One region of the Acetobacterium sp. KB-1 genome, then DNA from elsewhere that is predicted to be linked to it. Evidence: riboswitches for the same ligand, from Rfam matches in the RefSeq annotation. Region 1 holds a riboswitch; the other holds the start of a gene.

What was found. Region 1 has a riboswitch for cyclic di-GMP ahead of DOZ58_RS06625 (bifunctional diguanylate cyclase/phosphodiesterase). Riboswitches for the same ligand answer to the same signal wherever they lie in the genome.
Region 2: linked by a shared signal. The riboswitch ahead of DOZ58_RS03090 (hypothetical protein) and the one ahead of DOZ58_RS06625 (bifunctional diguanylate cyclase/phosphodiesterase) in region 1 are both predicted to bind cyclic di-GMP.

Annotation. Positions count from the first base shown of each region.
Region 1 covers NZ_CP030040.1:1,436,693-1,442,586, reverse strand. Annotated here, with positions in the region: gene DOZ58_RS06635 (aldo/keto reductase) at 1-625, opposite strand, end outside; gene DOZ58_RS06630 (glucose-6-phosphate isomerase) at 824-2,161, shown strand; cyclic di-GMP riboswitch class I at 2,347-2,422, shown strand; gene DOZ58_RS06625 (bifunctional diguanylate cyclase/phosphodiesterase) at 2,450-3,946, shown strand; gene DOZ58_RS06620 (LiaF domain-containing protein) at 4,016-4,474, opposite strand; gene DOZ58_RS06615 (phosphohydrolase) at 4,655-5,161, shown strand; gene DOZ58_RS06610 (isocitrate/isopropylmalate family dehydrogenase) at 5,220-5,894, shown strand, end outside.
Region 2 covers NZ_CP030040.1:649,504-655,397, reverse strand. Annotated here, with positions in the region: gene DOZ58_RS03110 (NifB/NifX family molybdenum-iron cluster-binding protein) at 1-329, shown strand, start outside; gene DOZ58_RS03105 (VOC family protein) at 520-909, shown strand; gene DOZ58_RS03100 (DUF3793 family protein) at 1,087-1,644, opposite strand; gene DOZ58_RS03095 (DUF2325 domain-containing protein) at 1,647-1,979, opposite strand; cyclic di-GMP riboswitch class I at 2,470-2,554, shown strand; cyclic di-GMP riboswitch class I at 2,632-2,716, shown strand; gene DOZ58_RS03090 (hypothetical protein) at 2,797-3,141, shown strand; gene DOZ58_RS03085 (hypothetical protein) at 3,160-3,477, shown strand; gene DOZ58_RS03080 (Flp family type IVb pilin) at 3,491-3,709, shown strand; gene DOZ58_RS03075 (Flp family type IVb pilin) at 3,761-3,928, shown strand; gene DOZ58_RS03070 (Flp family type IVb pilin) at 3,990-4,157, shown strand; gene DOZ58_RS03065 (TadE/TadG family type IV pilus assembly protein) at 4,339-4,749, shown strand; gene DOZ58_RS03060 (Tad domain-containing protein) at 4,750-5,778, shown strand; gene cpaB (Flp pilus assembly protein CpaB) at 5,841-5,894, shown strand, end outside.

The sequences.
Region 1 (5,894 bases):
CCACCCATCGGAGGGCATAATCGGCATTCATAAAGGCGCCGCCAGCGAGCGGTTTCATAATGATGACCCCCACATTGCTAAGCTTTGCTTTTTCAAAAAGAGGGGCGCCACGGTTTTCAACGATATTATAGGGAAACTGAATGGTTTCAAAACGATCATCTTCCAGTGCCCGTTCTAACACCTCATAACTGTGAGAGGTGATCCCGATATGTTTAATCAATCCCTGTTTTTTACAGTCGGCCAATGCGTCATAACCGCCCCCCGGCCCCATGATGGTTTCATAGGCGGCCATGGTTTTGGCATTATGAAACTGGTAGAGATCGATGGAATCGGTTTGGAGATCGCAAAGACTGGCTTTTACATCGGCGATGACATCATCGTAGCGAAGCTGCGGCGTTTTGGTGGCCAGAAAAAAATGTTCCCGACCCCATTGTTTAAGGGCTTCCCCAATCATTTTTTCACTATTTGTGTAAGCTCTGGCTGTGTCAATGAAATTGACGCCTTCTTCAATCAGGTTTTCAATGATCTCATCGACTTCCCATTGGTTACAGCGTTGAATTGGAATACCACCAAACCCAATAAGGGACACTTCTAATCCGGTTCTTCCCAATAGTCGCGTTTCCATTTTACACCTCTTCTTTTCTTGATTTTGCTTATTTTAACATATCAAATAAAAAAAGTCACCTCTTATGAAGGTGATGACAGAAGATTCGCCAAATTTCAACATTCTTTCAGAATGACGGAGAGACATCATTTGACACGCTATTCCGTAATGTAGTAAAATGAAAATACATCTCAATCGTATTAGAAAGAAGGTAAAGAAATGAGTATTCAGTTCGATTTCTCTTATGCAAATATAGACGCCAGTGAATTTGAAAGTCGGTTTGACCAGTTAACGACGGTCAATGATCAATTAATGAATAAAACCGGGGTCGGTAATGAATTCCTTGGTTGGGTTGACTATCCGGTAAAATATGATCATGACGAATTTGCCCGCATCAAAGCGGCGGCAAAAAAAATTAAGGAGCGCTGTGATGCCTTGGTTGTTATTGGTATCGGGGGATCTTACCTGGGTTCCAAGGCAGTGATATCGGCATTGACCAGTCCTTTTTATAATGAAGAACCACGAGGCATGCGAAAGGCACCTAAAATTTATTTTGCCGGACAGAATATCAGCGGAAAATATTTAGAAAATCTGTTGGCGTTACTAAAGGATCAGGAAGTCTGTGTCAATGTGATTTCAAAATCCGGTACAACCACGGAACCCGCGATGGCGTTCCGCTTTTTTAAGAAATTTCTGGAAGAAAAATATGGCAAAGATGAAGCGAAGGAACGCATTTTTGTCACAACGGATCAGGCTAAAGGGGCACTAAAGTTTATGGCCGACGAAGAAGGCTATGAGACCTTTGTAATTCCCGATGATGTGGGCGGGCGTTACTCGGTTTATACCGCGGTCGGTTTGCTTCCCATCGCTGCGGCTGGAATTGATATTGATGCGTTGATGGAGGGGGGAAGATCCGGTTATGAGGATTATAATAAACCAGAGTTTGAAAAAAACCCCTGTTTTCAATATGCGTTGTATCGGAATGTTCTTTATAATCGGGGTAAAAATATTGAAATTTTAGTCGATTACGATCCCTCGCTGGAGTATCTGGCTGAGTGGTGGAAACAATTATTTGGTGAAAGTGACGGAAAAGATGGCAAGGGTCTCTTCCCGGCCTCGGTTCATTTTTCCACAGACCTTCACTCGCTGGGCCAAATGATCCAGGATGGCCCGAAGAATCATTTTGAGACGGTGATTGTCATTGACGATGATCAATCGGATATCAAAGTTTTTAACGATGAAAAAAACCTCGAAGGACTCAATTACCTGACCGGTTGGGAAATCGATGCGGTGAATGAAAAAGCCTTTATGGGGACATTATTGGCACATGTAGATGGCGGCGTCCCGAATGGGGTTATTCATCTAAAAAAACTGGATGCTTTTCACATTGGCAAGCTGATTTACTTTTTCAAGAAGGCCTGTGGTTTAAACGGCTATCTGTTAGGGGTAAATCCCTTTGATCAACCAGGGGTAGAAGCGTATAAGAAAAATATGTTTGCGCTACTCCATAAACCGGGATATGAAGAGTTGACAAAAGAACTGGAAAAACGTTTTTAAGGCGGTCAAGTTATTTTGTTTAAATGCGGCAGAGTGAAAATAAAGTAAAAAAAGTTTAACAAGGAACGCAAGACATAATGTTACAATTATGATACAATATCGAAAAATCTAATACAAAATATCTATAACCTCTGCAGATTAAGAAGCATAATTTATGAAATTTGCAGTTGGAATAGAAAAAATACGGAATTAAAGGGCAAAACTGTTGTGAAATAGTGACGCAAAGCTAAAGGGACTTTTATAAGTTAGCCAGTTACTCAATTAGATTTGACAATTTAGGAGGTAGCGGTGAAGACTTATAACGAAAAAAAGTTATTAATCCTCAGCTTTGCGTTGTTTTTTTTGGTCATGATGGTTTTTATAGTTCACTCAGTTTCTTTTTTTCAGCTTTCTGATCAGGCGATTTTTGGTATTCTGTTTTATAGTTTTTCGTTTATAGGCATTTTTTTTATCAGCCTGACCAGCAATTATTTTGTTTTCAAGCTTAAGAAAGAAATCTTAAAATTAAAGCGGATGCAGGATGTTGACTTTTTGACGGGCTGTCCCAATTGGATCAAGTTTAAACGCGACGTCGAAACGCTCGTTAAAAAAGACCAGACCCAACCCTATGCCATGATCATTTTTGATGTCGATAAGTTCAAGGCGATCAATGATTTATACGGCGATCAGACAGGTAATGAGGTTCTGACGGCAATTGCCCGGATTTTAGAAGAACACCTTGAAACAAATGAGTTGTTTTCGAGAATCGCAACCGACAATTTTAGTGTTTTAATGAAATATAAAGGTTACGGGCAGTTTTCTCAGCGGGTCGAAAAACTGATTCACGAGATTAGTGGCTATTCTCCCAAGTTTATCATTGGTATTTCGATGGGCATTTATCTCATTGAGGAAGACAGGGATATCCATACCCTTAGCGATCGGGCCAATATGGCCAAACGTTCGATAAAGGATAACTCCCAGGTGAGTTACGCCTTTTATGATGACGGGATGCGTCACAGCATGATGATTGAGAACGCGATTGAAAATAGAATGGAAATGGCCTTGCGTAATCGTGAGTTTGAAGTATATCTTCAGCCTAAGTATTTGTTTTCAGATGAGCACATAATCGGCGCAGAGGCGTTGGTGCGGTGGAATGATCCTAAACGGGGCATCTTGCCGCCCAATGATTTTATTCCCCTGTTCGAGAAAAATGGGTTTGTGAAAAAAATCGATACCTATATGTTTGAAGAAGTGTGTAAACTGCTGCAAAAATGGAAAAAGGAAATGGATCAACTGACAAATATGATTATTTCGGTTAATTTTTCCCGGCTCCACCTGGAAAATACGTTATTGCCGGAGGAATTGCTGGCCATTGCCAATCGCTATCACATCGATCCGAAGATGATTGAAATTGAATTAACGGAAGGAACTGTTTTTGACAATGAAAATCAGATGGTTGCGATTATGAACCATTTAAAGGCTTCCGGGTTTCATATTTCGATTGATGACTTTGGACGAGCCTATTCATCGCTCAATACCCTTAAAAATCTGCCGGCAGATATTTTAAAGCTCGATAAAGCTTTTTTTACCGAAGATAATGCGCGGGGAAAAAAGATTATTACCAGTATGTTGAATATGGCTAAGGATTTAGATCTGATCACGGTTGCCGAAGGGGTTGAGACTCAGGAACAGGTCGATTTCTTAAAAGAAAAAGGTTGCGATATTGCTCAGGGTTTCTTTTATGCCAAACCCATGAATGTCATTGAATTTGAAGATTTTGTCAATAAAAAACTGAAATCGGCTTAGGCTGATTTCAGTTTTTTGAGGTGTTGGCGTTTTATTGATGTTAAGAAAGTGTTTTACAAAAAAATGTTCTTACTCGGATGCATTTTCGAAATTAAGACCACCACAGGTGATATCGGCAAAAACGGAAAGAGCTACCGAATGATCGGGGTCCACACAAACCGTATTGTCGGCAATGCCGCCAAATTTACAGGTATCAACAATTTTTAATTTAAAATTATCGGGAACGATGATGTTCAGACCGCCGCTGATGATACTGATATCCATGCGATAATGGTCTTTTTTAGTAACGACATCTGAAAAGTCAAGCTGCATGCCGCCAAAGAAAGCTCCGATTTTTGTATCCTGCATGGTCTGATCCCGATAATCTTTCATTTTTCCGCCGTACAGAACGGTTTCATCCAAGGAGTCAGCACTGTTGTCAAGGCTCGCTTCAAATTCCTTGCCTTTTTTGATCACGCAAGCATGATAAAGGGCGATCCCAGTTGCAAAAACAACACCTGTTCCGATGAGTAGCTTTTTAATTTTCATGGTCTTTCCTTCCTGTTCTTTTTTATTTAGTTTATCATGATTTCAATAATAACCGTACCTTTTTTTGTTTTTTTTAAGAACTTCACCGATAATTTTAACTTAAAATAAAGATACTATGCTATAATATTTAAAGCTTCTATTCAGTTTTTCTGAATAAATAACAGTAAAAGAAAGGTCTCAATGGAAACAAAAAAGTATTATGATGAGTTTGAAACCATTGTTGGCGATATATTAACACACAGTGAATTCCAAAAATTAAGGGAAATTGATCATCATGGCAATGGTTTATATGAACACGCTGTTGCAGTGGGGTATTATTCCTATCGCGTAGCCAGATTTTTAAGGATGGATTACGCATCCGTTGCGAGAGGGGCAACACTCCATGATTTTTTTCTGGAAGCATGGCAGGGTAAGGTTAAAACAGGCAAAGGGCTCAGTCGGATTAAGGAAATGCATGGCTTCTCCCATCCTAAAGTAGCACTTGAAAATGCCGAAAAATATTTTGATATCGATCAGCGCCAGGCAGATATGATCGTGAAACATATGTTTCCCCTGACACTTATTCCCCCGACAAACCTGGGCAGCTGGGTTGTTACCGCGGTGGATAAATTTGTGGCCACCAATGAACTGGTTTTTAAAAATACCCAGCCCATCAAACGGCTTAAAAGTATGATGTCCAGAGCTTAATCGGCAGCTTGCCTTAAGCATTTCTATGACACAAATCAATAAATTTGACGGAGGAACTATGATCGAAGAACAGATTGAACGAGCAAAGGCCCATTTTGGAGAGGTGATCAAAGAACAATTGACACGGATTGAAAAAATGAAGATTCAAAAGGATTTTACCGATTTCACAGCAAAAGATAGAATTATTATTGGTATTGTTGGTGGCGATGGGATTGGTCCATTTATCACATCAGAAGCCCAACGGGTTTTAGAATTTCTACTGGCGGATGATGTTAAAACCGGAAGAATTGTCTTTAAAACCATCGACGGCTTAACCATTGAAAATCGCGCGGCTTGTGGAAAAGCGATTCCGGATGAGGTTTTAGCAGAACTTAAAACCTGCGATGTCATCTTAAAAGGACCCACAACGACACCGCGAGAAGGAGATCCCTGGCCAAATATCGAAAGTGCCAATGTGGCCATGCGCCGCGAGTTGGACTTATTTGCCAATGTGCGCCCGGTTTCTGTTCCGGAAAAGAATATCGACTGGACTTTTTATCGGGAAAATACTGAAGGTGCTTATGCAGTTGGTAGCAAAGGGATCCATGTTAACAATGATTTAGCCATTGATTTTACCGTCACCACCCAGGACGGCTCAGAGCGAATCATTAAGGCGGCCTTTGATTTTGCCCAAAAATCCGGAAAAAATAAGGTAACAGTCGTTACCAAAGCCAATGTCATTAAAACAACGGAT
Region 2 (5,894 bases), 790 kb from region 1:
TGGAGTCATCGGTTGCTTCTGAATTTGATACCAGCCAGTATTTATTGGTGGTCCGACGGTCAGAGACTGCGATCGAGTCAATTGAAAAAATTGAGGATTTAACAGCAGAGCAGCTGGCTCAAAGAATCATTGATTTGAACTGTGAAGGAATTATCACTGGTAACTTCAAAAGTCAATCGGCCTTTGATCTTTTGGCTGACGCTTGCTTGACCCGGTTTCTTGGAGCCGGTCATTCCGGTTGGGAAGTCCTGGAATTGATGAAGAAACGGACCTTGCCGTTGCTTAGAAATTTCGAAGGTACCGAAGGATGTGCCGGTGAGCACCACTAAATGTTTAGCGTAGAAATGTTATGACAAGGGATTCTGGAGCCTGAAAAGTGTCTAAATGCAACGGAAGAAGGATGACGATATGGACAGATATCTCACTACGATCCAGAGGTTGTAGAGAGCTTAGCTGAAATATTAAAAAAAGTGATACAGAAAGTGATATAGGAATAAATTAAGTTATAAGGAGACTATTATGGGAAATTACAAAATGGCACATACGATGATTCGGGTATTGGATTTGGAACGATCTTTAGCGTTTTACAAAGAAGCACTAGGATTTGAGGAAGTGAAGCGACGGGACGAACCAACTTATGAATTCACCTTGGTGTTTTTAGGGGATGGCCGTTCTAACAGCCATCAGTTGGAACTGACCTTTAACTATGGGCAAGCACTCCCTTATGATTTGGGGACGGCCTATGGTCATTTAGCGGTGCTCGTTGATGATCTTGAGGCGTCTTTTGCAACTCACGAAGCAAAGGGCTATAAGCCAACACCGCTAAAAGGACTGAGTGGCGATGGGAAACCCCGTTATTATTTTATAACTGATCCGGATGGTTATAAAATTGAGATTATTCGGAATTAAATAATCATTGTGGGAGCTGATTGAAGATACGCTCTATTACTATATTTTTGATTATGAATTAATTAAGAAATATTGTATTCAGAAATGCTTAAGTCCCAAAGAAGCTGTCGTAATCAATAAAGAAGAAAAATCACTTAAACCTATTGCCTAAAATAAGTCAAAATGTCTAAGAAATTCTTACGCGGCTACTGTTAAACGTATGATCGAAGATCCCTTGAGAAGGCATTGATAATATTTTGTCGCGCATTTTTTATATTTGCTGAAAAGTTTAATTTTTTCGTTCGCATTACAATAGACTTTCCAGTAACCGCAATGTTTACAGTTTTTTCCTTCGTTTTGGATAAAGCCTTCTACATCTTCAAAAGGATAGCTCAAGAACAAGCCAATTTCATGGGGGAAATCTGCTGAGTCGTGAATGCGTTCTGATAAAAATGCCAAACACGATTCAAGATCCCCTGTTGGATAGCCAATTTTGTTTAAAAAACGTTCGACTTTGGGACATGAGAGGTCACGGTTAAGTCTATTTTTACGGTAGACGTACAGAAGAACACGATTTCGATTGGTTTTTAATCGTTCAAAATAAACTCCACGAGCATTCAAAGTATTGTTCCAATTGGTGATTTGATTAATCAACTGATCGTGATCATCGAAAGAATAGCTAAATAAATTCCCAGTTTTGATTCCAGCTAGAGTTGGAGAGCAGTGTCGGATAATTTCTTCCTCAAAAGTACTCATTGTTACACTCCGCGGGATATCGTTTTTAAATGGCACTTGTCCCGTTTTTCGCACACAGAACAGTGCTCATCTAAAATGCTACGTAATGCAGATAAGCTACTTGTATGCGATCGAGCGAGCGGCAAGTTAAGTCTTTTCGCTTCAAAGGTCGCACAGTTAACCATTTTATGAGAGACGGTTCCAGTAAATAATACGATTAGATCAGGAACTCCGATTTTCTTTTTCAGGGCACCCTGCATTTGAGTGAATACCTTGGCACGGCAGTTATACTCTTTACATAGGTCTTTATATTGATAAATCATACGATCATTTCCGCCAATGATAACAATGCTCATAAGATAACCTCCAGTTTAAATATATGTTAGATGTTGCTAACATAATCAAAATGTAACACAGTCTGCTTTCTGTGTCAAATACTTAATTATTTATTAAGTATTTTTTAGAGGGAATACAACAAGGCGAACAAATGTATTTATGTAAAAATTATAACTATAAAATCATCTCTGAGGTTAGCGTGTTTTTTTTTTCGATGGCTTAAGTATTTGCAGCATTAAAAATTAACATTTCTAAAGAATGGCAATAATATTAGATTATCATAATAAAAGATAATATTGATAACTATATAACAATTAGATGCAACATAATTTAAGGATAATCGAATGAATGTTGAGAAACATCGACGAACATAATGAATTCGTATCTTTATGTTTAGTATGACAAATAAAAAATAATGTGCAAAATATTACTCTTTAATATGCTCGGTATTTAAAATATAGCAAATAATTCTCTTGACATATCAAATACAATGAACTATCATGATCTCAATAGAATATTTAGCAAACTTATCGAAAGGTAAGGACGCAAAGCTTTAGGGTCTAAGTAATTTTTTATATGACAGCCAGTTGCAAGATAACATCATTATATGGTGTATTTAGTGCAACGTGTCAGAGCGTTGTTTTTTTATTCTAGTTTTCTCCTGTTGGACAATTTAATATTCGGCAAACTTACCGAAAGGTGAGGACGCAAAGCTATAGGGTCTAAATAATTTTTTATATGACAGCCAGTTGCAGATTTTAGGTGTATTTAATTCGCCTTTAGTGCAACGCGTAAATCGTTGCTTTTTTATTACCAAAAATTACTGGAGGTGAGCTGATGAACCAATTTGCAATAACTGTACTGGTTTTATTAACCGGAGCTGTCGTTGGCGCTTTGATGGAAAAATCTTCTGTATACTTGATCAAGCAAAGAGTTAATATTCTGAAGCACCCTCAATTTTCAGGCAGTGTTTCAAAAACAATCTTTTGGGCGATAATGAATGCATTTGTTTGGTTAGTCTTTGTAAAACTGAATGGACTTGAAGCAAAAACACTGGAATATATGATGCTCTTTTCAATCTGTATCATTCTTTCGGTAGTAGACATCAGCATAAAAAAAATCCCCAACGAACTGGTATTAATGACCATCTTCGTCGGTGGAGCCTTTGTCATAACAAGGTAACCCATTACAAGTATCGGGATGAATATTTTTGGTTTAGTGATTGGTTTTATTATTTTCTTCTTACCAGCAATGATCGGAAAGGGTGCTGGTTGGGGAGACGTAAAATATGCAGCGGCAGTTGGTTTTTGTTTAGGGGTATATGGCATTATATCGGCAATTATGATTATGACATTCTTTTTGATGATCTACACAATTTATCTGATTATCAGAAGAAAAGGTAATTTAAAATCAAAGGTTGCCTTGGGACCGTTTATGGCATCCGGTTTTGTCTCAGTTTTAGTTATAAATCTTATAAATGCAAACGATCATCTATTTGAATTTGGAATGTTATTTTAAGGATTGAAAATAAATGTTAACGATTACGAAATTTAATCAACAATTATTAAGGGAGAAAAAAGAAATGAAAAATGCATTGTCAAGGATAATTAGAACAGAGGACGGACAGGGGCTGGTTGAATATGGACTAATCATAACGGGGATCGCACTAGCTGCTATTGCTGCCATCTGGTTATTAGGACCACAAATCGGCCAAATGTTTACTGACATCGGCACTCAATTAGCAGCATGACAGAACTTATTAGTTAGACTAATAAATAATATATTAAAAGGAGAAAATAAAATGAAAAGCGTATTTGTACGAATGATGAAAGAAGAAGATGGACAGGGTTTGGTTGAATATGGATTAATCATTGCCGGGATCGCATTAGCCGCAATTGCCGCAATTTGGTTGTTAGGACCACAGATTGGTCAATTCTTTACGGATATTGGAACTCAGTTGGCACTTTAGAAAAAGCAATAGTGCACACAACTGACAAAACGAACACAAAAAAATTAAAAGGAGAACTAAAATGAAAAATTTGTTTACAAACATGATGAGGGAAGAAGATGGACAGGGTTTGGTTGAATATGGATTAATCATTGCCGGGATCGCCTTGGCAGCCATTGCTGCTATCTGGTTATTAGGACCACAAATTGGCCAATTCTTTACGGATATTGGAACCCAATTAGCATTATAAAATCTATTGGTAGTTATTGCGTTTGCGGTGAAGAAACTAGTGGCATATTGGCAACGTCAGAGTAGAGATTTCTGTCAGACGTAATCAATATGCCTTTTTTAATGAATTCAACAATTGACATAGGTTGGGTTCAAAAGGACTTAATAATAAGATCATTTTTATAAATGATCGGGGAGGGAAAATGTTTGCAAACATAATCAAAAAAATAAAAAAAGAAGACGGACAGGCCATTGTTGAGCTTGCATTAACCTTGCCAATTTTGATTATGATTTTGTGTGGAATCATCGATTTTGGTTGGTTGTTTATGAACCAGAATAGTATTGATTATGCCTCCCGAGAGGGTGCACGCTATGCGATCGTTAATTCAACCAGTAAAACAGCAATTGAAGAGCATATCCGGACGATTGCTCCGGAGAACATTGCCAGTACAGTTGATATCGACATTACTTTTACGAATGTCTCAAACCCTCGTCTTGGAGATGTGGTAATTGAGATTAGCGATGATATTGCTATTCTAACACCAATTGTCGGTGTTTTCGTCCAGGGTGAAACCATGAATCTTTCTTCATCCTGTACCATGAAGGTAGAGTAAATGAAAAAATTAATCGAAGTTTTCAATAAATACCGACCTTTTAAAAGGATAGAAAATGAAGAACATGGCGACGCATTGATTATTGTAGCCGTATCGATGGTTTTTATATTTGGAATATTGGCATTGGTGATCGATCTGGGATTGGCCTATTTAAGCACCGGGGAACAGCAAAAAGCGGCCGATGCGGCGGTGTATTCAGCGGGACGGTTGCTACCCATTGAAACCGGCAATACGGTAAAGGTCAATCAGATAAAAAATAGTGCCGTTGATTATACCAGCCTGAATGGATTTGAAGATTTAACGCAAGACGATATTGTTTTAGGTAAAATCAGCAATGGCCAATACACGGAAATACGGGTAACCGTTGATAACACTGTCCCCATGTATTTTGCCAAAATATTTGGGATTGACTATCTTGATCTTTCAAGAAGTGCTGTCGCAAAACTTTCTCCGGTCATCCGAACCAGTGGGGTTGCCCCCATTGGTTTGACCAAAGAAGAAATGGATGCCCGAATTGCCAGCAACAACCTGACTCATGTTACCTTAAAATATGGCATCCAAAGCGGCTCAACCTCATTCTTTGGTGCCCTGGATCTTGATGGACAAGGGGGCGGAGCCAGCGACTATCGAATCTGGATTACCCAGGGTTATGCTGGCGAAATCAGCGTAGGTGACGTGCTGTTGGAAGAAAGTGGAAATATGGTGGGTCCCACCTATCAGGGCTTTGAGGAACGGTATGCATCCTGTACCCATTTTGGAGCTCTCAGTGGCGGTGATGGCTGTACCACAGAGAACTTTGAGGCGTCTTGTCCGAGAATTGTCAAGGTTCCCGTTTATTCCTTTGGCGTCGATAAAAAAACAGTGGTGGTGGAGGGCTTTGCCGCATTTCTTCTGGAAAACCAGACGAATGATGGTTATATTACTGGATCATTCTTAAATATGGTATCAAATGGCGCCTCTTCGGGAAGCAATGTCGGGGAAGGCACAGAAGGAGATTTTGGATTATATAATTTGATCCTGTCAGAATAATTATTAATTAAATTATGGGTATATATTAATATAAACCATTAATCAGTCGAATGGAGAAATTTATGAAAAAACTCATCATAATCGCCTTGATTGTATCATTGATTACCGGATTTGCC